Regions from separate parts of the Dermacoccus sp. MPR-E5 genome, predicted to be linked through region 2. Evidence: riboswitches for the same ligand, from Rfam matches in the RefSeq annotation. Region 2 holds a riboswitch; each other region holds the start of a gene.
The links. Region 2 has a riboswitch for S-adenosylmethionine ahead of metX (homoserine O-acetyltransferase MetX). Riboswitches for the same ligand answer to the same signal wherever they lie in the genome.
Positions count from the first base shown of each region.

Region 1 (4,517 bases), on a different contig from region 2:
CAGGCCGCCCATGATGATCGTCGCGCCGACCATGAGCAGCGTCTCGCCCACCGCGGTGACGATCGTGGGGCGCAGCGCCTCCCAATCGGTTGCGGGCATCATGCGGCGACCTCCTCGACGTCGGCGGCGAGACGCAGTTCGTCGAGCACGGTGGTGACGGCGGCGTCGTCGCCGCGCAGGGCGAGCGTCAACGTCGTCAGGGTGTCGTCCTTGAGCGGTGTGAGGCCGCCGTGCACGATCTCCGGTTCGACGCCGTGTGCGGACATGCGGGCCAGGACACGGCCGAACTCGCGCGGGTCGTGAACCGTCAGCGTCGCGAGGCGCCCGTCGTGGGCAGCGCGCAGCCGGGCGCTCTCGCGTGCGTCGGGCACGTTCCGCAGGGTGGCGTCGACGAGGCGGCGCGTCGCGTCCGCCTGCGGCGCGCCGAGGACGTCGACGGTGCGCCCGGACTCGACGATCCGCCCGGCCTCGAGGACGACGACGTCGTCGGCGAGTTCGCGCACGACGTCCATCTCGTGGGTGATGACGACGATCGTCACGCCGAGCTCGTCGTTGACGCGGCGCAGCAGCGCGAGGACGTCCTTCGTCGTGTCGGGGTCGAGCGCGGACGTCGATTCGTCGGCGAGCAGGATCTCCGGGTTCGTCGCGAGCGCACGGGCGATGCCGACGCGCTGCTTCTGCCCGCCGGAGAGCTCGTCGGGGTAGGCCCACGCCTTCTCGGTGAGCCCGACGAAGCTGAGCAGCTCGGTGATGCGCGCCTCCTGGCGCGCCTTGTCCCAGTCGGCGACCTCGAGGGGGTAGGCGACGTTGGCGTACACCGTGCGCGAGCGGATGAGGTTGAACTGCTGGAACACCATGCCGATGCGACCGCGCAGCTCGCGCACCTGCTTCGCGGACAGCGACGCGAGGTCGACGCCGTCGATCTCCACGTGGCCGCGCGTCGGCGTCTCCAGGCCGTTGATGAGACGGACGAGGGTGCTCTTGCCGGCGCCGGAGAAACCGATGACGGCGACGATGCGTCCGCGCTCCACCTGCGTCGTGATGCCGTCGAGAGCCGTCACCTGGCTCTTGCCGCGGGTGAACGTCTTGCCGACATCGTGGAAGGCGACGGCGGGCGGGGTGTCACTCGCCGGCGCGGCGGCCTTCGTCAGTGTGGGGGAGGGGCCCGTCACTTCGATCCCTTCGCCTTGATCTGGGCCTCGAGCTTCGCGAGGATGCCCTGCACGTCGGAGGCGGAGTTGTTCACGAGGACGCTCGTGCCCTTCGTGCGCTCCTCGATGAGCTTCTCGACGCTTGGGTCGTGGTAGGCCTTGACGAACTTGGCGTAGTCGGCGTTGTCCTTGTCCGCGGCGCGCGCGACGACGACGTTGATGTACGGCTTCGACGAGGCCGCATGCGGGTCGTCCTTGAACAGGGCCTTGCTCGGGTCGAGCTTCGCATCCGCGGCGAAGTTGTTGTTGACGATCGCGCCGTCGACGGACGGCAGCGCAGCGGCGGTCTGCTCGGCGTTGACCGCTGTGACGGTGACCTTCGAGGCGCCGGCGTCGATGTCGGCCGGGGTCGACAGCGAGGTGCCACCACCCTTGAGCTTCAGCAGTCCGGCGCTCTGCAGCAGCAGCAAGGCGCGTGCCTGGTTCGTCGGATCGTTGGGGATGGCGATCTTGCCGCCCTGGGGGAACTGGCCGACGCTCGTGTGCTTCTTCGAGTACAGCGCCAGGGGAACGATGTAGGTCGCGCCGATGGGCGTGAGGTTCTGCTTCGCCTTCGTGTTGTAGTCGGCGAGGAACTGCAGGTGCTGGAACTGGTTGAGGTCGACCTGGCCCTCGGAGAGCGCGGGGTTGGCCTGGGTGTAGTCCGAGAAGTTGACCGGTTCGAGGTCGAGACCGTACTTGTCCTTGCCCACCTTGACGAGCTGGTTCCAGTACGGGTCCGACGCCTCCGTCGTGCCCACCTTGAGGTGGGTCAGCTTGTCGTCACTGCTCCCGCCGAGCACCTTGGCCCCGATGCCGGCGGCCAGCGCGACGACGAGGACGCCTGCGCCGATCGCGACGTACTTGCCGGTGTTGTTCTTCGGTTTCGGGGGCAGGGCGCTCGCGCCGTTCTCGGCGCTCGTGGCGTCATGCGTGGACGAGGCGGGCGTCGAGGTCTCGTCGGCGGGGGTGTGCTTGTCGGTCATGATCTCTCCTGGTGAGGCGGCAAGGATGCGAATGCGCGGGGCTGGCGCGGGTGCGCGGAGTCAGCGTGAAGGCGGGGCGCCGGGGTGGGGCGCGGTGCGCGGTGTCGTGCGGGGCATGCCTTTCGGGGCCTGGGCAGCGCAACGGAAGGCTCACGAGGATGCCGTCACGTTGGGTGCCGAGCGTGCTTGCCGCGTGGTCGACGCGGCCGGGTCATCACCTGGAGCACCCCGCCACGCGTGTGAGGGTTGCCGTCCGACCAGCCAGGGCTTTGCATCGGATCTCTTGACCAGCAGCGAGATTAGAGCCGCGCACGACAAAGCGTCAAGTTGTGGCACTGGAGATGAGACGTGGGCGAAGATTGTGACGTGCGACACGCGGCGTGGCTGATGCGGCGTCTTTCGCCGTCGAGGCTCGGGTGAGTGATTTCTTCACACAGCTTGGACGATCGTCTAGGTGGGTGATGAGTGTGACGTCGGCCACGCGCCGAGGGCCCCGGCGTCGTGTTCGACGACGCCCCACCCGGGCAGCACTTCGGTGACGTCCTGACTCAGCCGGACGCCACACGCTCGGCTGGTTCGAGCGTGCGGGCGGTCTTCCGCGGCGGCCACCCGAAGAATGACTTCCGCACGATGGGCACGTTCGTCAAGGTGCAGCGTCAGGTCGGCTCGTCGTGGGTCGACGTCCTCGACGACCACGACTGGGACACCTCGTACGTCTGGTCGCGCGAGGGCGTCTCGTACTCGCGATGCACCATGGAGCGGCGCATACGTCGCGGCACGCCCGCGAGCACGTATCGCCTCGTGCAGCAGGGCAACTGGAAGAACGGCTGGAACGGCAAGGTCAGTGCCCATACCGGAACGAGCCGGGCCTTCCAGGTGCGCTGAGACGGCCGGTGCCCCGCGGTGGCCGGTTGATCGGCCGCCGGCTCAGCGGCCGCCGTGCATGTCGTCGTCAGCGTGGCGGGAGGACATCCGTCTGCGCGGGCAGGTCGGCGACGCCGACGGGGCACGTGACGCCCTTGAAGCCGTGGTTGCAGTAGCCGCCGGGGTGCTTGGACAGGTACTGCTGGTGGTACAGCTCCGCCGGCCAGAAGGGGCCCGCCTCGTCGGCCGGGCGCATCTCGGTCGTGATGGCGCCGCGGCCCGCGTCGTCGAGTGCCTCTTGGAAGAGCGCGGACGTCTCGCGGGCAGCGCGCTCCTGCTGCGGCGTCGTCCAGTAGATCGCCGAGCGGTACTGCGTGCCGACGTCGTTGCCCTGCCGGTTCGCGGTCGTCGGGTCGTGGTTCTCCCAGAACGCCTTGAGAAGCTCGCGTTCGGACACGCGCGACGGGTCGTAGGCCACCATGACCGTCTCGGTGTGGCCCGTGCCGCCGTCACAGACGTCCTCGTACGTCGGCTCGGTGGCGTGGCCGCCCATGTACCCGACGGCCGTGGTGACGACGCCCGGAATCTTCCAGAAGATGCGTTCGGCGCCCCAGAAGCAGCCCATCGCGACGTACAGGGTCGCCGAGCCGTCGGGCAGTTCGGAGAACATCGGCACGTCGAGGACGTCGTGCAGGTCGCTCGCCTCGGGCGTTCGGGTGTGCTTTCGAGTGAACATGAGGTGCCTTTCCTCGGGTTCCGAGACAACACCGCCGGCGGTCGAGGCATTCCGGCCCGAGCCTCCGCCGGCATGAACGGGTTGTCGCACGATCCAGGCGGACGCGCCGAAAAACCGGTTGCGTACGCAGCTGGTGCTGAGTGCAATGTCGCCATGCGCATTCGTCAGATCGGCCCGTCCGACCCGCTGTTCGACGCCTGGGCGCAGGTGTTCATGACGGTGGGCCACGAGCAGTGGGGCAAGCACACGAGCGCCTACCCCGCCGACGAGCTGCGCGCCATGTGGGGCAAGGAATCCGAAAAGCGTCATGCGTTCGTCGCCGTCGAGGGGGAAGCCTCGTGCGACGACGACGCCGTTGGGGGAGCAGCCGACATACAGGATGATGGCGTGGACACAGCAGCTGGCGTCGTCGGTGCCGCCGAGCTCGTCCTGCCGCGCCGCGACAACACCCACCTCGCGTTTCTCCACCTCGACGTGCCGGCTCCCGCGCGACGACGGGGTGTCGGCTCGGCGCTGCTCTCAGCCGCGGAAGAGATCATGCAGGACGAGGGACGTACGACGGTCCTCGTCGAGACGCAGACGCCCGTCGGCCAGCCTGACGCCGCAGGCGCCTTCCTCGCTGCCCGCGGGTTCGCCCAGGCCCAGACGTGCGTGCGCAACGCTCAGCGTCTGCCGGTCAGCGACGCCGTCGCCGCACAGATGCGTGCTGCCCTCGCGTTCGACGACGAGTATGTCGTCGAG
Region 1 covers NZ_JBXASS010000020.1:28,254-32,770, reverse strand. Annotated here, with positions in the region: gene AC1RS9_RS13085 (methionine ABC transporter permease) at 1-102, opposite strand, end outside; gene AC1RS9_RS13080 (methionine ABC transporter ATP-binding protein) at 99-1,172, opposite strand; gene AC1RS9_RS13075 (MetQ/NlpA family ABC transporter substrate-binding protein) at 1,169-2,176, opposite strand; SAM riboswitch class IV at 2,354-2,465, opposite strand; gene AC1RS9_RS13070 (neutral/alkaline non-lysosomal ceramidase C-terminal domain-containing protein) at 2,678-3,061, shown strand; gene msrA (peptide-methionine (S)-S-oxide reductase MsrA) at 3,129-3,776, opposite strand; gene AC1RS9_RS13060 (GNAT family N-acetyltransferase) at 3,930-4,517, shown strand, end outside.
Region 1: it holds a riboswitch for S-adenosylmethionine, as region 2 does, so the genes downstream of both, AC1RS9_RS13075 (MetQ/NlpA family ABC transporter substrate-binding protein) here and metX (homoserine O-acetyltransferase MetX) in region 2, are expected to answer to the same signal.

Region 2 (4,517 bases):
GTTTCACGCGTTTCGCCTCCGATCAGCGTCTGCTGACGGAGAACGAGCCGCTCTTCGGCAACGTCCAGGTGCCCTCGAGTGCCGAAGGGCTCATGCACATCCGGCTCGCCGAGGCAGGCATGGACACCGCAGGTTTCGCGATCCACGTGCCGCACTACCTCACGCAGGTCGAGTTCGCGGACGCCGCGCTCGCCGCGCTCGAGGCCGTCTGCGGGCTGACGGGGCTGGCGATCCCCGCTCAGGAGCTCGCCGCGATCGCCGGGCTGCATCGCGCCGACATCGCCAAGCAGATCAGCGAGAACGACGAGGTCACCGAGGTCGTCGAGGGCCTCGAGCGGCAGTACGACGCCTTCACCGAGGGTCGTCGTCGACGCTCGCTCCTCGCCGCCGAGATGAACGACCTGCCGAGCGCAGACGAGATCGGCGCCGAGCTGGAGCAGTTCCTGCGCGCCGAGGGAGAGGATCCGGGCACCAAGGGCTCGTTGTGAGCCCGCGAGCGCTTCTCGCCGGCCGTCGGTCTGAGCCGACGGCCACGCGGGCTTCGCAACGCTCGCCTGGCTGCGGCCACCCCTGCGGTGGCTTGCCGGGCCCCCGCCAACTTGGGAGGATCACCTCATGTTCGGATTCGGTCAAGACAAGAAGGCTCCTGCAGCCCCCGAGAAATCGTCGGGCATGCTCGACTCGACGGCCAACACCCTGGCGCAGCACCTCATCTCGGTGGGCATCGGGGGCGTGGCGACGTTCAAGTCGGCCCGCGCCGTCGCCGACGAGGCGATGAAGAAGGCGGGCTCCAAGGAAGCGGCGATGGACGACGTCGTCGCATCACACACGAAGCTCGCGGGCGCGAACGGCTTCCTCACCAACCTCGGCGGTTTCGTCACGCTCCCCGTGGCACTGCCCGCGAACGTCATCGGTTTCTACACCGTCGCGACGCGCATGGTCGCGGCAATCGCCGCCATCAACGGTCACGACGTCGACGACCCAGCCGTGCGCTCGGCGATCCTGCTCGACCTCATCGGTGCGGACGCGACGCAGGTCCTCAAGGGCCTCGGCCCGATGACGGGTGGCGTCGCGACGAACGTCGCCACGCGCAGGCTGCCGCCGGCGGCGCTCGCCGTCGTGAACAAGTCAGTTGCGTTCCGTCTCGGCTCGCAGGTGGGGCGTCGCTTCCTCACGCGCATTCCGCGCCTCATCCCCGTGGCGGGCGGCTTCATCGGTGGCGGCCTCGATGTCGTCCTCATCCGCAAGATCGCCCAGTCGGCGCGTCGCGACTTCGTCGCGCAGATCCCGCCGTCAGCCTGACGTCGCCCTGATTCCACCCCGAACGCCACTCGTCTTCGGCGGGTGGCGTTCGGCGTGTCCGGGCCGGTTCGGCGATGTGTCGTCCGTGCGCATCAACGGGCTTCCGGGCGACGATCTAACGGGCCCCGAACCCCCGCCTGGCCTTGCTCGAACGGCCCACTCACCCACAGGTGTGACGGCTACGGCCCGTTTCGCGGCCCGCAGGATGCCTCGTCCACAGGTTTGTGGCTCGTGGTCAGCGCGCGGGTGGCGTCATGGGTTTCGCTGGGGGCATGAAGACAACAACACGACTCAAGGGCCTCAGCGCCCTGGTGGCAGCCCTTCCCGATCTCGTCGGCTCCGAGGGGGCGGGCGCCGTCATCGTCCTGTTCGAACGTGACGGTGCGCTCGCGGGGGTGCTCGGCTGGGCGGACGATGCGTGCGACGGGGAGACGGCGCACATGCTCGACGTCGTCGCTGAGCGGCGCGCGACGATGGGTGCGCAGGCCGCCATCGCCATCGCCTATCGCTGCGAGCCGGGCCGCGTCGACATCGCGGCCCTCGCGAAACGCATCGAGCGCCGCGTGCCGCTGCACCACGTCCTCGGTGCCAGCGACGAGCACTGGTGGGCCATCGAATGCGAGCTCGGCTGCTGTGACGGCGCGATCCACGAGATCCCGTCCCTGTCAGAGCAGACCCGCGAGCAGCTTCGCGACGTCCGCCGCGGCGGCGAGGCCATGGCCGCCACCGCGCGCCCCGTTCCCAGCGTCGTCGACGTCCGAGCCGCCTGGGCACGGTTGTGCGACGTCCCCGACACCGCGTCGGGCACCCGGCGACGCTCCCGCAGCGCCAACCTGCAGGTGCTCGCCGACGCTGTCGTCGACGGCCCGACGCGCGATGAGATCCTCCTGTGCGTCGCACCCGAACTCTTCCGTCTGCTGAGCCCGGGCACGCCGCTCGGCGAGCCGGGCCCGCCGATGACGAGCGCGTGCCTGCGAACTTGGCTGCCGCTCGTGCCGCGCCACGGCCGCGCCGCGTGGAAGGCCCTCGAGGCCGCCGCGACCTGGCGCGAAGGCGACCTGCGGGGAGCCGGTGCGTGCGCCGCGGCGTCGCTGCGCATCGGGCGGACGTCATTGGGGCAACTGCTGCGCGACATCACAGGCACGGGGTTGTCGTACGAGCAGGCCGTCGGTGCGCTCCACACGAAGGCTCGGCAGAGTTCCGTCGCCTGACGAGCGTGCCGGTTGTGGGAGCGCGCCACATCGTGGACGTCGTCGCGCGAACGATGGAAGCCGCGGGCAGGGCCGCCTACTGTGTCGCAGGTCAAGAGTTTCAGCGACACAAGCCCCGGCTTGCTGAGCGGCAACCCTCCCTCGCGGCGGGGTGCCCCGGGTGACGACAGGGCCGCCCGTGGGCGGCAAGCGCGAGAGGTGGGTTGCGACCCACCTCGGAATCGAGGACGTCATGGTTTCGCACCGTCGCCTCGCCGTGGCCGACCCCGCGGCGCCCCTCACCGACGACGGGTTCAACCCGCACGCACGTGCCGTCCACATCGGCACCCTGACGCTGGAGAACGGCGCCGCCCTGCCCGACGTCATCATGACGTACGAGTGCTGGGGCGAGCTGAACGACGACGCGAGCAACGCCGTCCTCGTCGAGCACGCCCTGACCGGAGACTCGCACGTCGTCGGGCCGGTCGGCCCCGGGCAGCCGACGGCGGGGTGGTGGCCTGGTCTCATCGGCCCCGGCGCGCCCCTCGACACCGACGAGCTGTTCGTCGTGGCGATCAACGTCCTCGGCGGCTGTCGCGGCAGCACGGGTCCCATGTCGCTCGCACCAGACGGCCGGGTGTGGGGCGGGCGCTTCCCACACGTCAGCGTCAGGGATCAGGCGCGCGCCGAGGCGCGGGTCGCCGACGCTCTCGGCATCGCGCGCTTCCATACCGTCATCGGCGGCTCCTTCGGCGGGATGCGCGCCGCGGAGTGGGTGGCGACCTTCCCGCATCGGGTGCAGCGCGCCCTCGTCGTCGCGAGCTGCGCGGCGGCGGGCGCCGACCAGATCGCGTGGGGGCACACGCAGGTGCGGGCAATCGAAGCTGACCCGGATTTCCGGGGTGGCGGCTACCTCGAGCAGGGCGTCTTCCCGACGTCGGGGCTCGGGCTCGCCCGCCAGATCGCGCACACCTCCTACCGCAGCGCGAACGAGTTGCAGGAGCGGTTCGGGCGCGAGTCGCAGGGAGCGGACCGCACGCTCGACGGCGGCCTGTTCGCCGTCGAGAGCTATCTCGAGCACCACGCCGCGAAACTCGTCGCGCGGTTCGACGCCATGAGTTATGTGCGGCTCACGCAGGCGATGGCGACGCACGACGTCGGCCGCGGCCGCGGCGGCATCGAGCCTGCGCTTCGGGTGTTCGGGGGTGAGCTCGTCGTCGCCGCGGTCGACTCCGATCGGCTGTTCCCGGTCAGCGCCTCCGCCGACATCGTCCGGGCTCACGGGCGCGGACGGCTGCGTCTCATCCACTCGCCGCACGGTCACGACGGTTTCCTCATCGAGGCCGACCAGATCGCGGCGCTCGTGCGCGAGGTCATCGCCCGGCCGCTCACGGCCGAGGCGGGCCGCGTCCGTCCCGTGGCGTGACGGCGGGCGCTCGCGGCACCTCGGGTAGCGTGTGAGCCGATCGCCACAGTCGCAGAACAGGGGTTGCGCATGTCCGTCGTCGTCAGTTTCGCTCCGGGCCCGGAGGGTGAGGCCGCGGTGGCCGAGGCCGTGCGTCAGTCGAGTGTGCTGGGGCGCCCGCTCGTACTCGTCTCGACCGTCCCGAGCGACGACGCGCGCGCTGCCGCGCAGGAGAGTGCGGACGCGGTCGGCGGCCGCGTCGTGCAGGTGGAGGAGGGCCAGGACGCGGTCGAGGTGATCCTCGACGAGGTGGCCGAACTCGACCCGGCGCTGCTCGTCATCGGGCTGCGTCGCCGCACGCCCGTCGGCAAGCTGATCCTCGGTTCGAGCGCTCAGCGGCTGCTGCTCGACGCGCCGTGCCCCGTCCTCGCGGTCAAGCCCACAGCGCACTGATCTCGCGCTGCTCCCAACCCCGGCCTCACGCGCTTGCGTCAGGTCGGGAACACCCGCGCATGCAGGGGCGTTGAACCCCGTGATTCTGCGGTTCTCGACCCAGAGTTCTATAATGGTGGAAGAAGCGACGCGGGGGATCGAATCAGGCACCACGGTGTCATGCGAGC
Region 2 covers NZ_JBXASS010000013.1:87,187-91,703, forward strand. Annotated here, with positions in the region: gene AC1RS9_RS11140 (PAC2 family protein) at 1-488, shown strand, start outside; gene AC1RS9_RS11145 (EcsC family protein) at 616-1,302, shown strand; gene AC1RS9_RS11150 (hypothetical protein) at 1,575-2,513, shown strand; SAM riboswitch class IV at 2,603-2,711, shown strand; gene metX (homoserine O-acetyltransferase MetX) at 2,746-3,918, shown strand; gene AC1RS9_RS11160 (universal stress protein) at 3,988-4,350, shown strand.

Region 3 (4,517 bases), on a different contig from region 2:
TCGAGACGTGACGCCGCCACGGTGACCTCCTGGTAGTGCTGGTGGCCATGACGGCCGATGTGAGTAAGGCCACAGTAGGGGTCTACCCATGGGTACGGCGTCTCGGCTCGCGGACCGAGCAATCACATCCTGGTCACGACGTCGGCTGAGGGTTTGGGGGCCTGAGTTCGGATGGGGACTGACCTCGGCCGGGCCGCCCCGCACCGTGCCCCTTCTGCGATTCCTGTCCCCGTCGGCGATTCTCGTCCTCATCTGCGATTTTCGGTCGCATTCGCACCCGCCGCAGCCGGCGTCAGGCCGTCGGTCCCTGCGGAAACGGCGGCGAGCCGAACCAGTAGCGACGTGTCTCGCCCGGAAACGCGGGGTGGGAGCGGACGTCCTCGAACTGCCCGCCGCACTTCTCGATGACGGCACGTGACGCCGGATTCTCGGTGCTGCAGCACACCAGCACCTGTTCGACGCCGAGCGCCCGCGCCTCGTCGAGACCGAGCATCAGCGCGCCCGCGGCGACGCCCCGCCCACGAGCGCTGGGACGCACCGAGTAGCCGATGTGACCGATCGCCTCATACAGCACCTCGGTGAGGGTGTGACGCAGGGCCAGAAAGCCGACGATGTCACCCTCCCCCGCCCGCGGGCCGTCGAGCACCCAGAAATAGCTGCAGTGCACGAATCCCTCAGGCGGCGCGACGGTCGTATCGCCCTGGCGCGCACGATCGGTGAGGTAGGCGTCGAACCCGGCGCGCGACGTGTCGACGACGTCGTCGCGACGATAGCCCGTGCCGTCTTTCGGCGTCGCGCCGAACTCGTCGAATGCGTCCTTCCAGTCGTCGTAGCGAGCGGCGTCGGGCCTGATGAGCGTCAGCATCCCGTCATTCCATCACCGTGCGACGCCCCCGGCGACCGATTTTCCCGACGGCCGGCTGGACGAATGTACACACGCAAATCGCCGATGGGGACGAAAATCGCCGATGGGGACCGGATTCGCCGATGGGGACCGGATTCGCCGATGGGGACGGGATTCGCCGATGGGGACGGGATTCGCCGATGGGGACGGGATTCGCGAAGGGGGACGAAAATCGCAGAGGGGTACATGACGACGCGATGCGGGCCCCAGAGACCCGCACCGCGCCATGTCAGCTCACACCGTCAGGCAGCTGCGCCACCCGTCAGGCCATTGACGCCGACGGGCTTGTCGCCACCGACCGTCACGCGCCTCATGGCGCGCGGGCCAAGGTTGGCGTCGACGTAGTCGCGGTTCGCGTAGTGCGACGTCGCGCGGTTGTCCCAGATGCCGACGTCGCCGGGCGCCCAACGGTGGCGGATGGTGTGTTCGGGCTGCGTCAGGTGCGCGTACAGCACGTCGAGGATCGCCCGCGACTCGGCCTGCGACACGCCGACGATGTGGGAGGTGAAACCGGGGTTGACGAACAACCCGCGACGGCCCGTCTCGGGGTGCACACGCACGACGGGGTGCTCGACGACGGGCAGCTCGGTGACGACCTCGCCGCTCCACTCCTGCCCACCGTTCTTGCGCAGGTAGGCGCCCCATTCGCGGTTGCCGTCGTGGGCGGCGACGAGCTGGTCGACGAGGCCGCGGAACGGCTCCGACAGCGAGTCGTACGCCGCCTGCGCGTCGGCCCAGGAGGTGTCGCCGCCGTAGTCCGGCAGCGTCACGGCGCGCAGGACGCTGATGGCCGGCGGCTCCTTCATGAACGTGACATCCGTGTGCCACTCGTCGGAGAACGAGAACTCGGGGTCGGAGGAGTCGATCGAGTAGATCTCCTTGCGCTCGTGCGTGCCCGCGACGGGGTGGCCCGCCGTCAGCTCGCCGAGCAGGTTTCCGAGGCGCACCTGAGCGTCGTCGTCGAACGCGTCCTGACCCCGGAAGAAGAGCACCTTGTGCGCGAGCAGCGCGCGGCGCAGGTCGAACGCTATCGCGTCGTCGACCTGCGCGAGGTCGACGCCGTGGACGATTGCGCCGAACGCCGGGCCGAGGCGTTCGATGCGCAGCCCGGGCGTCGCGACGGTGCCGCCGTGGCGCGCCGCTGCGCTCGTCGGAACACCCGTCGGTGCGCCGCTCGCGGAGTCGACGTTCGTGTCGGGCGTGGTGTCGAGGAGTGTCATGGCAGACCCTTCGTTGCGCTTGCCGCCGCGTCGGTCGACGGGCGGCCGGGTCGTTACTCGGGGCACCCCGGCGCGCGTGTGCGTTCGCATGGGGGTTGCCGCCCGGCCAGCCGAGACTTCGCGCCGGGGCTCGTGACCCACACATAACGTAGCACTGGCCAAACATAAAGGTCGAGTTATGCATCAACGGCGGCCACACCGTGACATTCGTCAGGGGCCCGCCGCACCCGGGCGGCCATACTGAGAGCAGAACGCCCGTGGAGCACTCCCCCTTCCGTGAGCAGCGGTGATCGATGGTTCATGATCGCCGTGACCGTGTTCGAGATCGGAGCGTCGATCGTCACGGTCGAGTTCGTGAAGTCGCATGGTGGCAGCGATTTGAGCGCGTACATGTGGTCGCTGCTCGCGCCGGCCGTCGGCGCTCTCGTCTACTGGGCGCGCACACGCCGCGCGTCAGGGGCCCGCGCCGCGATCCTCGCGTTCAACCTGCGCTCGGCGGCCGTCGCCATCGCGAACAGTTCGTTCCAGAACGCGTTCGCGTGGACGCAGATCATGACGGTGGCGGCGATGCTCGTCGGCATCACCCCCACCGTCATGATTGCGCGTCGCCTACGTCTGGACGGGCAACGGGCAGCCGCTCAGCACCGCCAGTGAGAGCTCAGGGTGCCCAGTGCGAGCCCAGCGGGTAGCCGCCGTTGTCGCCGTTGTCGGTCGTCTTCGTGGCGAGCACCTGGTGCAGGTGCAGCCAGCCCTCCTCGAACCCGAGGCGTGAACCGGCCATGTAGATGCCCCACACCTTCGCGGTCGGCAGGCCCGCCTCGGCGACGCAGAAATCCCAGTTCGCCTCGAGGTTGCGGCACCAGTCGCGCAGCGTCAGGGCGTACGACAGGCGCAGGTTCTCGTCGTGCTGAACCTCGAAACCGGCGTCGTGGCACTCCCTGATGAGCCGCCCCGGCGAGGCGAGCTCGCCGTCGGGGAAGACATAGCGATCGGTGAACGGCTCCGGCTTGGCCGATGCCGTGTCGTCGCGACGCGTGATGCAGTGGTTGAGCAGGCGGCCACCGTCGCGCAGCTTCGAGTGCAGGAACGAGAAGTAGTTGGCGTAGTTCTTCACGCCGATGTGCTCCGTGAGGCCGATCGAGCTGACGGCGTCGAAGCCCGTCTCGGTGACGTCGCGGTAGTCGCCGTGGCGGATCTCGACGAGGCTCTCGAGGCCCGCCTCACGCACGGCGCGCTGACCCCACTCGGCCTGCTCCTTGCTCAGGGTGACGCCTATGACGTGGACGCCGCGCTCGCGAGCGGCGTGCATCGCCATGCCGCCCCAGCCGCAGCCGACGTCGAGCAGCCGTTGGCCGGGCTGCAGGTCGAGCTTGTCGGCAACGAGGGCGAACTTGCGCTCCTGCGCTTCCTCGAGGGTGTCGTCCGGCGTGTCGAACACGGCACACGTGTAGGCCATCGAGTCACCGAGCACCTTCTCGTAGAACGCGTTCGAGACGTCATAGTGGTGCTTGATCGAGTCGGCGGCGCGACCCACCGGGTTCACCTTGGCGAGGTGGCGCTTCCAGCGGGGCTCGTTCTCGACCTCGGGCAGCGGCGGGTGGACGAACGCCTTCGGCCCCAGCTGCTTGACGACGGGCGCGAGCGCCGACGCGACGCCCTTCGGCGTCAGCTGCTTCGTGCGCACGTCACGCTTGATGCGGCTGAACACCTCGTAGGGGTCACCAGGGTGGAAACCGGTGCCGGTCAGCGTGCCCGTCAGATAGGCGCGGGCGAGGCCGAGATCGCCAGGGGCGCTGAGGAGGTAGCGCAGCCCCTCCTCGCTCTCGACACGCACGGCGATGTCGCTGTCGCGCGGGCCGATGTCGGTGCCGTCGTACGCCGTGATGCGGAAGGGCAACGGCTCCTCCAACACGGCCTGGACGGCCTGGGCGACGAGGGGGGTGGCGGTCGTGGTCTGGCTCATGCGTGCGTCCTCATCTTGTCAGCGAACTCAGGAAGGCGGCCCTGCGGGTCGTACTTCGTCTTCATGCGGCGGTATTCGTCTGCGCCGTACAGCTCTTCGAACGTCTCGGCGTCGTAGTAGACGTCGGAATAGAGCGACTTGTGGCCGTGCATCGTCGGCAGCACGGCCTCGATGTCGCGGTTGACGTCGCCGTCAGCCCGCCCGGGGGTGATGGCGACGGTGCCCCAGAACCCGACGTTGACGTACGTGCGGTTCGGTTCGAGCTGGTACAGCGGCCACGCGTCGTCGCCGCGCAGGCGCAGCGGGCACACCCACACGGGCGTCATGCCGACGTGCTCGTCGAACCACGGCATGAACGTCTCGAGCTGTTCGAGGGGCACCTCGACGTCCTGCACGACGCGCTCGCGCGGCAGTTCGCCGCGCATCTCGT
Region 3 covers NZ_JBXASS010000011.1:39,188-43,704, forward strand. Annotated here, with positions in the region: gene AC1RS9_RS09865 (carbon starvation CstA family protein) at 1-20, opposite strand, end outside; gene AC1RS9_RS09870 (GNAT family N-acetyltransferase) at 293-865, opposite strand; gene AC1RS9_RS09875 (TauD/TfdA dioxygenase family protein) at 1,147-2,124, opposite strand; SAM riboswitch class IV at 2,135-2,262, opposite strand; gene AC1RS9_RS09880 (hypothetical protein) at 2,425-2,778, shown strand; gene AC1RS9_RS09885 (SAM-dependent methyltransferase) at 2,783-4,087, opposite strand; gene AC1RS9_RS09890 (FAD-binding oxidoreductase) at 4,084-4,517, opposite strand, start outside.
Region 3: it holds a riboswitch for S-adenosylmethionine, as region 2 does, so the genes downstream of both, AC1RS9_RS09875 (TauD/TfdA dioxygenase family protein) here and metX (homoserine O-acetyltransferase MetX) in region 2, are expected to answer to the same signal.

Region 4 (4,517 bases), on a different contig from region 2:
ACAGGCGCCGGGAGAGATCAAGCACCTGCTCGACTTCATCCTCGGCCTACTGCGCGACTTCGGCATGAACGACTTCTACCTCGAGCTCTCGACGCGCGACGTCGACGGGGACAAGAAGGACAAGTTCATCGGCACCGACGAACAGTGGGACATCGCGACGAAGGTGCTGTCGGACGTCGCGCTCGAGTCCGGCCTCGAGCTCGTGCCGGACCCGGGCGGTGCCGCGTTCTACGGCCCGAAGATCTCCGTGCAGGCGCGCGACGCCATCGGCCGTACCTGGCAGATGTCGACGATCCAGTACGACTTCAACCAGCCCGCTCGTTTCGGCCTCGAGTACCAGGCGGCGGACGGTTCGCGCCAGCAGCCCGTCATGATCCACTCGGCGAAGTTCGGCTCGATCGAACGCTTCCTCGGCGTGCTCGTCGAGCACTACGCGGGCGCGTTCCCGGCGTGGCTCGCGCCGGTTCAGGTGCTCGCTGTGCCCGTCGCGGAGGAGTACTACGACTACCTGCAGGACGTCGCGATCAAGCTGCGCGAAGCCGGCGTGCGTGTCGAGGTCGACATGAGCGACGACCGCTTCCCGAAGAAGATCCGCAACGCGTCCAAGTCGAAGGCGCCGTTCATCCTGATCGCCGGTGAAGAGGACCGCGACAACGGCGCCGTCTCGTTCCGTTTCCGCGACGGGTCGCAGAAGAACGGCGTGCCGGTGGCCGACGCGATCGCCGAGATCACCCGCGTCATCACCGAACGTCAGAACACTGACCCGACGGCCGGCTGACTCCTGCCGCGACGACGACGCGCGCCCCCGAACCTCGCGGTTCGGGGGCGCGCTCGTGTGTTGGCATGTGCACCCGAAGGCCGGCGTTCGACACGGCCGGATGACCACGCTCGGGGTACGAAACCCGGCTGCGTCACCCGTCGCGGGGACCCACCTCAGCGCATGGTCATTTCGCTGCGGCGAAGCCCTTCTCGAGGTCGGCGATGATGTCGGCGGAGTTCTCGATGCCGACGCTCAACCGCACGAGGCCGGGCGTCACGCCGGCGCCGCGGCGGTCCTCGTCGCTGCCCTGGGAGTGCGTCGTCGACGCAGGATGGATGGCGAGGGAACGGACGTCACCGATGTTCGCGACGTGCGAGTGCAGTTCGAGGGCGTCGACGAACTTCTTGCCCGCCTCGACGCCACCGGCGATCTCGAACGACAGCACGGCGCCGGAGCCGGCGGGCAGGTAGCGGTCGGCGAGTTCCTTGTAGGGGCTCGACGGGTCGGAGGCGTAGAACAACGTCTCGACCTGCGGCTGCGACTTCAGGAACTCGACGACCTTCTTCGCGTTCTCCACGTGTCGCTCCACACGCAGCGACAACGTCTCGAGGCCTTGCGCGATGAGGAACGCGTTGAACGGGGAGACGGCCGCGCCGAGGTCGCGCAGCAGTTCGACGCGCGCCTTGAGGATGAAGGCGAGGTTCGCGCCGAGCGGCGATCCGACGCCGAGGTCGCGGGCGAACGCGAGACCGTGGTAGCTCTCCGACGGCTCGTTGAACTGCGGGAACTTCGCCGGGTCGGCGGCGTAGTCGAACGTGCCGGCGTCGACGAGCACGCCGGCGATCGACGTCCCGTGCCCCCCGAGGTACTTCGTCGCGGAGTGGATGACGACGTCCGCGCCATGCTCGATCGGGCGCAGCAGGTACGGCGTCGCGACGGTGTTGTCGACGAACAGCGGCACCCCGGCGTCATGCGCGACGTCGGCGAGGCCGCGCACGTCGAGCACCTTCTGGTCGGGGTTGCTCAGCGTCTCGCCGAACAGCAGCTTCGTGTTGTCGCGGATGGCGCCGCGCCACTCGTCGAGATCGTTGATGTTGTCGATGAACGTCGTCTCGACGCCGAGTCGCTTGAGCGTGTACTTCAGCAGGTTGTACGTGCCGCCGTACAGCGCGGACGAGGCGACGATGTGGTCGCCGGCCTGAGCGACGTTGAGGATGGCGAACGTCGTCGCCGCCTGACCCGACGCGAGCAGCAACGCGCCGACGCCGCCCTCCAGCGCGGCGATGCGGTCTTCGACCGCCTGCGCCGTCGGGTTGCCGATGCGCGTGTAGATGGGGCCGAGATCCGACAGGCCGAAGCGGTTGGCCGCGGTCTCGGCGGAGTCGAAGACGAACGACGTCGTCTGGTAGATCGGCAGCGCCCGGGCGCCGGTGTCGCCGTCGACGTTCTGGCCGACGTGGATCTGCTTGGTCTCGAAGGCCCAGTTCTCGGAGCTCATGATGATGTCCCTCTTGAGGAGTGCGTGGACGCACGGGCGGCGCACCGTACGTGTGGTGCCCGAAGGGGAATCCCTCCGCGCTTGCCCGGACGCGCTCGGCGCCGGGCCAGGTCGTCACCCGGAGCACCCCGCCGCGGTGGGAGGGTTGCCGGCCAGCAAACCGGGGTTTGACGCTGGCGCTCGTGACCTGCGGCCACTCTAGGCCGGGTGGTGTCATCAGGCGGGAATGCTGTCTCACATTCCGGTCGCGGCCCCGTGCTGACGCGACGCGCCTACGGGCGACGACCCTCATGCCGTGCTTGACTGTTGCCATGACACCGACGATCGTCCGCGCGCGCCGCGAAGACGCGTTCGCCTGCGCGGCGCTGCGTCTGCAGATGGACCTCGAGGCGGGGGAGAGCAACCGCTCCGGCTTCATCACCGAGTATGCCGATCACTGGCTCGCGCACTACGACGATCTGCCGACGTGGCTCGCCTCGAGTGCTGACGGGACGGCTCTCGGCATGGTGCAGACGTCGCTCGTGCACCGGCCCCCGGCGCTGGCTCGGCCGGCGCAGCCGTCGCTCTACATCGCGGTCGTCTTCGTCACGCCGTCGGCGCGCGGCCAGGGCCTGGCCGAGCGGATGCTGCGGATCGTCGACGCCTGGGCCGACGCGCACGACGTCGCGCGAATGATGCTCAACGCCCGTCCGCGTGCCCGCAGGCTGTACGAACGGGCCGGCTTCGGCCCGCCGGACGAACGTCACATGCAGCGTGTGGCGCCGTTCGGCCTCGACGCCCGCCGCGATGCGGAGCGTGCGTCATGAGCGACGACGTCATCTGGGCGCTCGATCAGCGCGAGCGCTGCATCGCCTGCCCGTCCAAACCGGTCGCGAACGCCGTCGTCCTGCACCTCGGTGCTGACGGCGCCCTCGCGCGCGACGCTGTCGAGCAGTGGGCTCGTGACGGCGTCATGGCCGCCTCGGTCGCATGGCCGGGGGCGGCGGCCGGCCTCGATGACGACGACTGGCTCGACCTCGAGGACGCCGTCACGGGCCTCGCCGGGCTGGCGAGCATCGTCGCCGTCGTCGGTGACGGCGACGCGGCCGAGGTCGCGCGGACGTTGGCGGGCCGTGTCGGCGACGTCGCGCACGCGGGGGAAGCCGACCGAACCATTGTCCCGGCGCGTCTGCGCGAGATCGCGGCGGTCTGAGACCGCTCACCCGGGGTGCATGGTGCGCGCGAGCCCACCCGCGGCCGCTGCGTCGAGGCAGGCGGGGCTCTAGGATCGGGCCATGGTCGACGAGTTCAACACTGATTCGCAGGACGACATCCTCATCGAGCAAGCCGGCGCCTTCGCGGGCGAGGCCGACGGGTTCGGGCGGCTGTGGACGCCGCACCGCATGGCGTACATCGAGGGCGAGCGTCCGACAAAGGACGCCGGCCACGGCTGCCCGTTCTGCGCGTCGCCTAGGAAGACCGACGCCGACGGCCTCATCGTCCACCGTGGTGAGCACTGTTTCGTCGTGATGAACCTGTTCCCGTACAACCCGGGCCACCTGCTCGTGTGCCCGTACCGTCACGTCGCCTCGTACATCGACCTCACCGACGACGAGACCGAGGAGTTCATGAAGCTGACGAAGGCCGGGGTGCGTGCCCTCAAGGCCGCGTCGAACCCGGGCGGGTTCAACCTCGGGATGAACCAGGGTGACGTCGCAGGTGCCGGCGTCGCCGCGCACCTGCATCAGCACATCGTGCCGCGCTGGGGTGGCGACATGAACTTCATGCCGATCATCGGGCGCACCAAGGCGCTGCCGGTGCTGCTCGAGGACAGCCGTCAGCGCATCGTCGCGAACTGGCCGAACGACTGACACCGGGCACCACGGGCAGTGCGCTGCCTCGAACGGGTATATCGAACCGCTACAGTTGAACCACCATGCTCAACAAGTACGCGCGCGCGTTTTTCTCCGCCATCTTCCGGCCCATCGCCCAGCTCCTGCTGCGTCTCGGCATCAGCCCCGACGTCGTGACGATCGTGGGCACCGTCGGTGTCGCGTTCGGTGCACTGTGGTTCTATCCGCGCGGCGACTTCCTCGTCGGCACGTTGTTCATCACCGTCTTCGTCTTCTCGGACATGCTCGACGGCAACATGGCGCGCCTGTCGGGCCGCTCGTCGACGTGGGGTGCCTACCTCGACTCGACGCTCGACCGCGTCGGTGACGCCGCGATCTTCGGCGGCCTCGTCCTGTACTACGCGGGCAAGGGCGACAACTTCCTCAT
Region 4 covers NZ_JBXASS010000003.1:102,876-107,392, reverse strand. Annotated here, with positions in the region: gene thrS (threonine--tRNA ligase) at 1-778, shown strand, start outside; gene AC1RS9_RS03020 (bifunctional o-acetylhomoserine/o-acetylserine sulfhydrylase) at 945-2,258, opposite strand; SAM riboswitch class IV at 2,331-2,446, opposite strand; gene AC1RS9_RS03015 (GNAT family N-acetyltransferase) at 2,570-3,064, shown strand; gene AC1RS9_RS03010 (hypothetical protein) at 3,061-3,450, shown strand; gene AC1RS9_RS03005 (HIT family protein) at 3,533-4,108, shown strand; gene pgsA (phosphatidylinositol phosphate synthase) at 4,174-4,517, shown strand, end outside.
Region 4: it holds a riboswitch for S-adenosylmethionine, as region 2 does, so the genes downstream of both, AC1RS9_RS03020 (bifunctional o-acetylhomoserine/o-acetylserine sulfhydrylase) here and metX (homoserine O-acetyltransferase MetX) in region 2, are expected to answer to the same signal.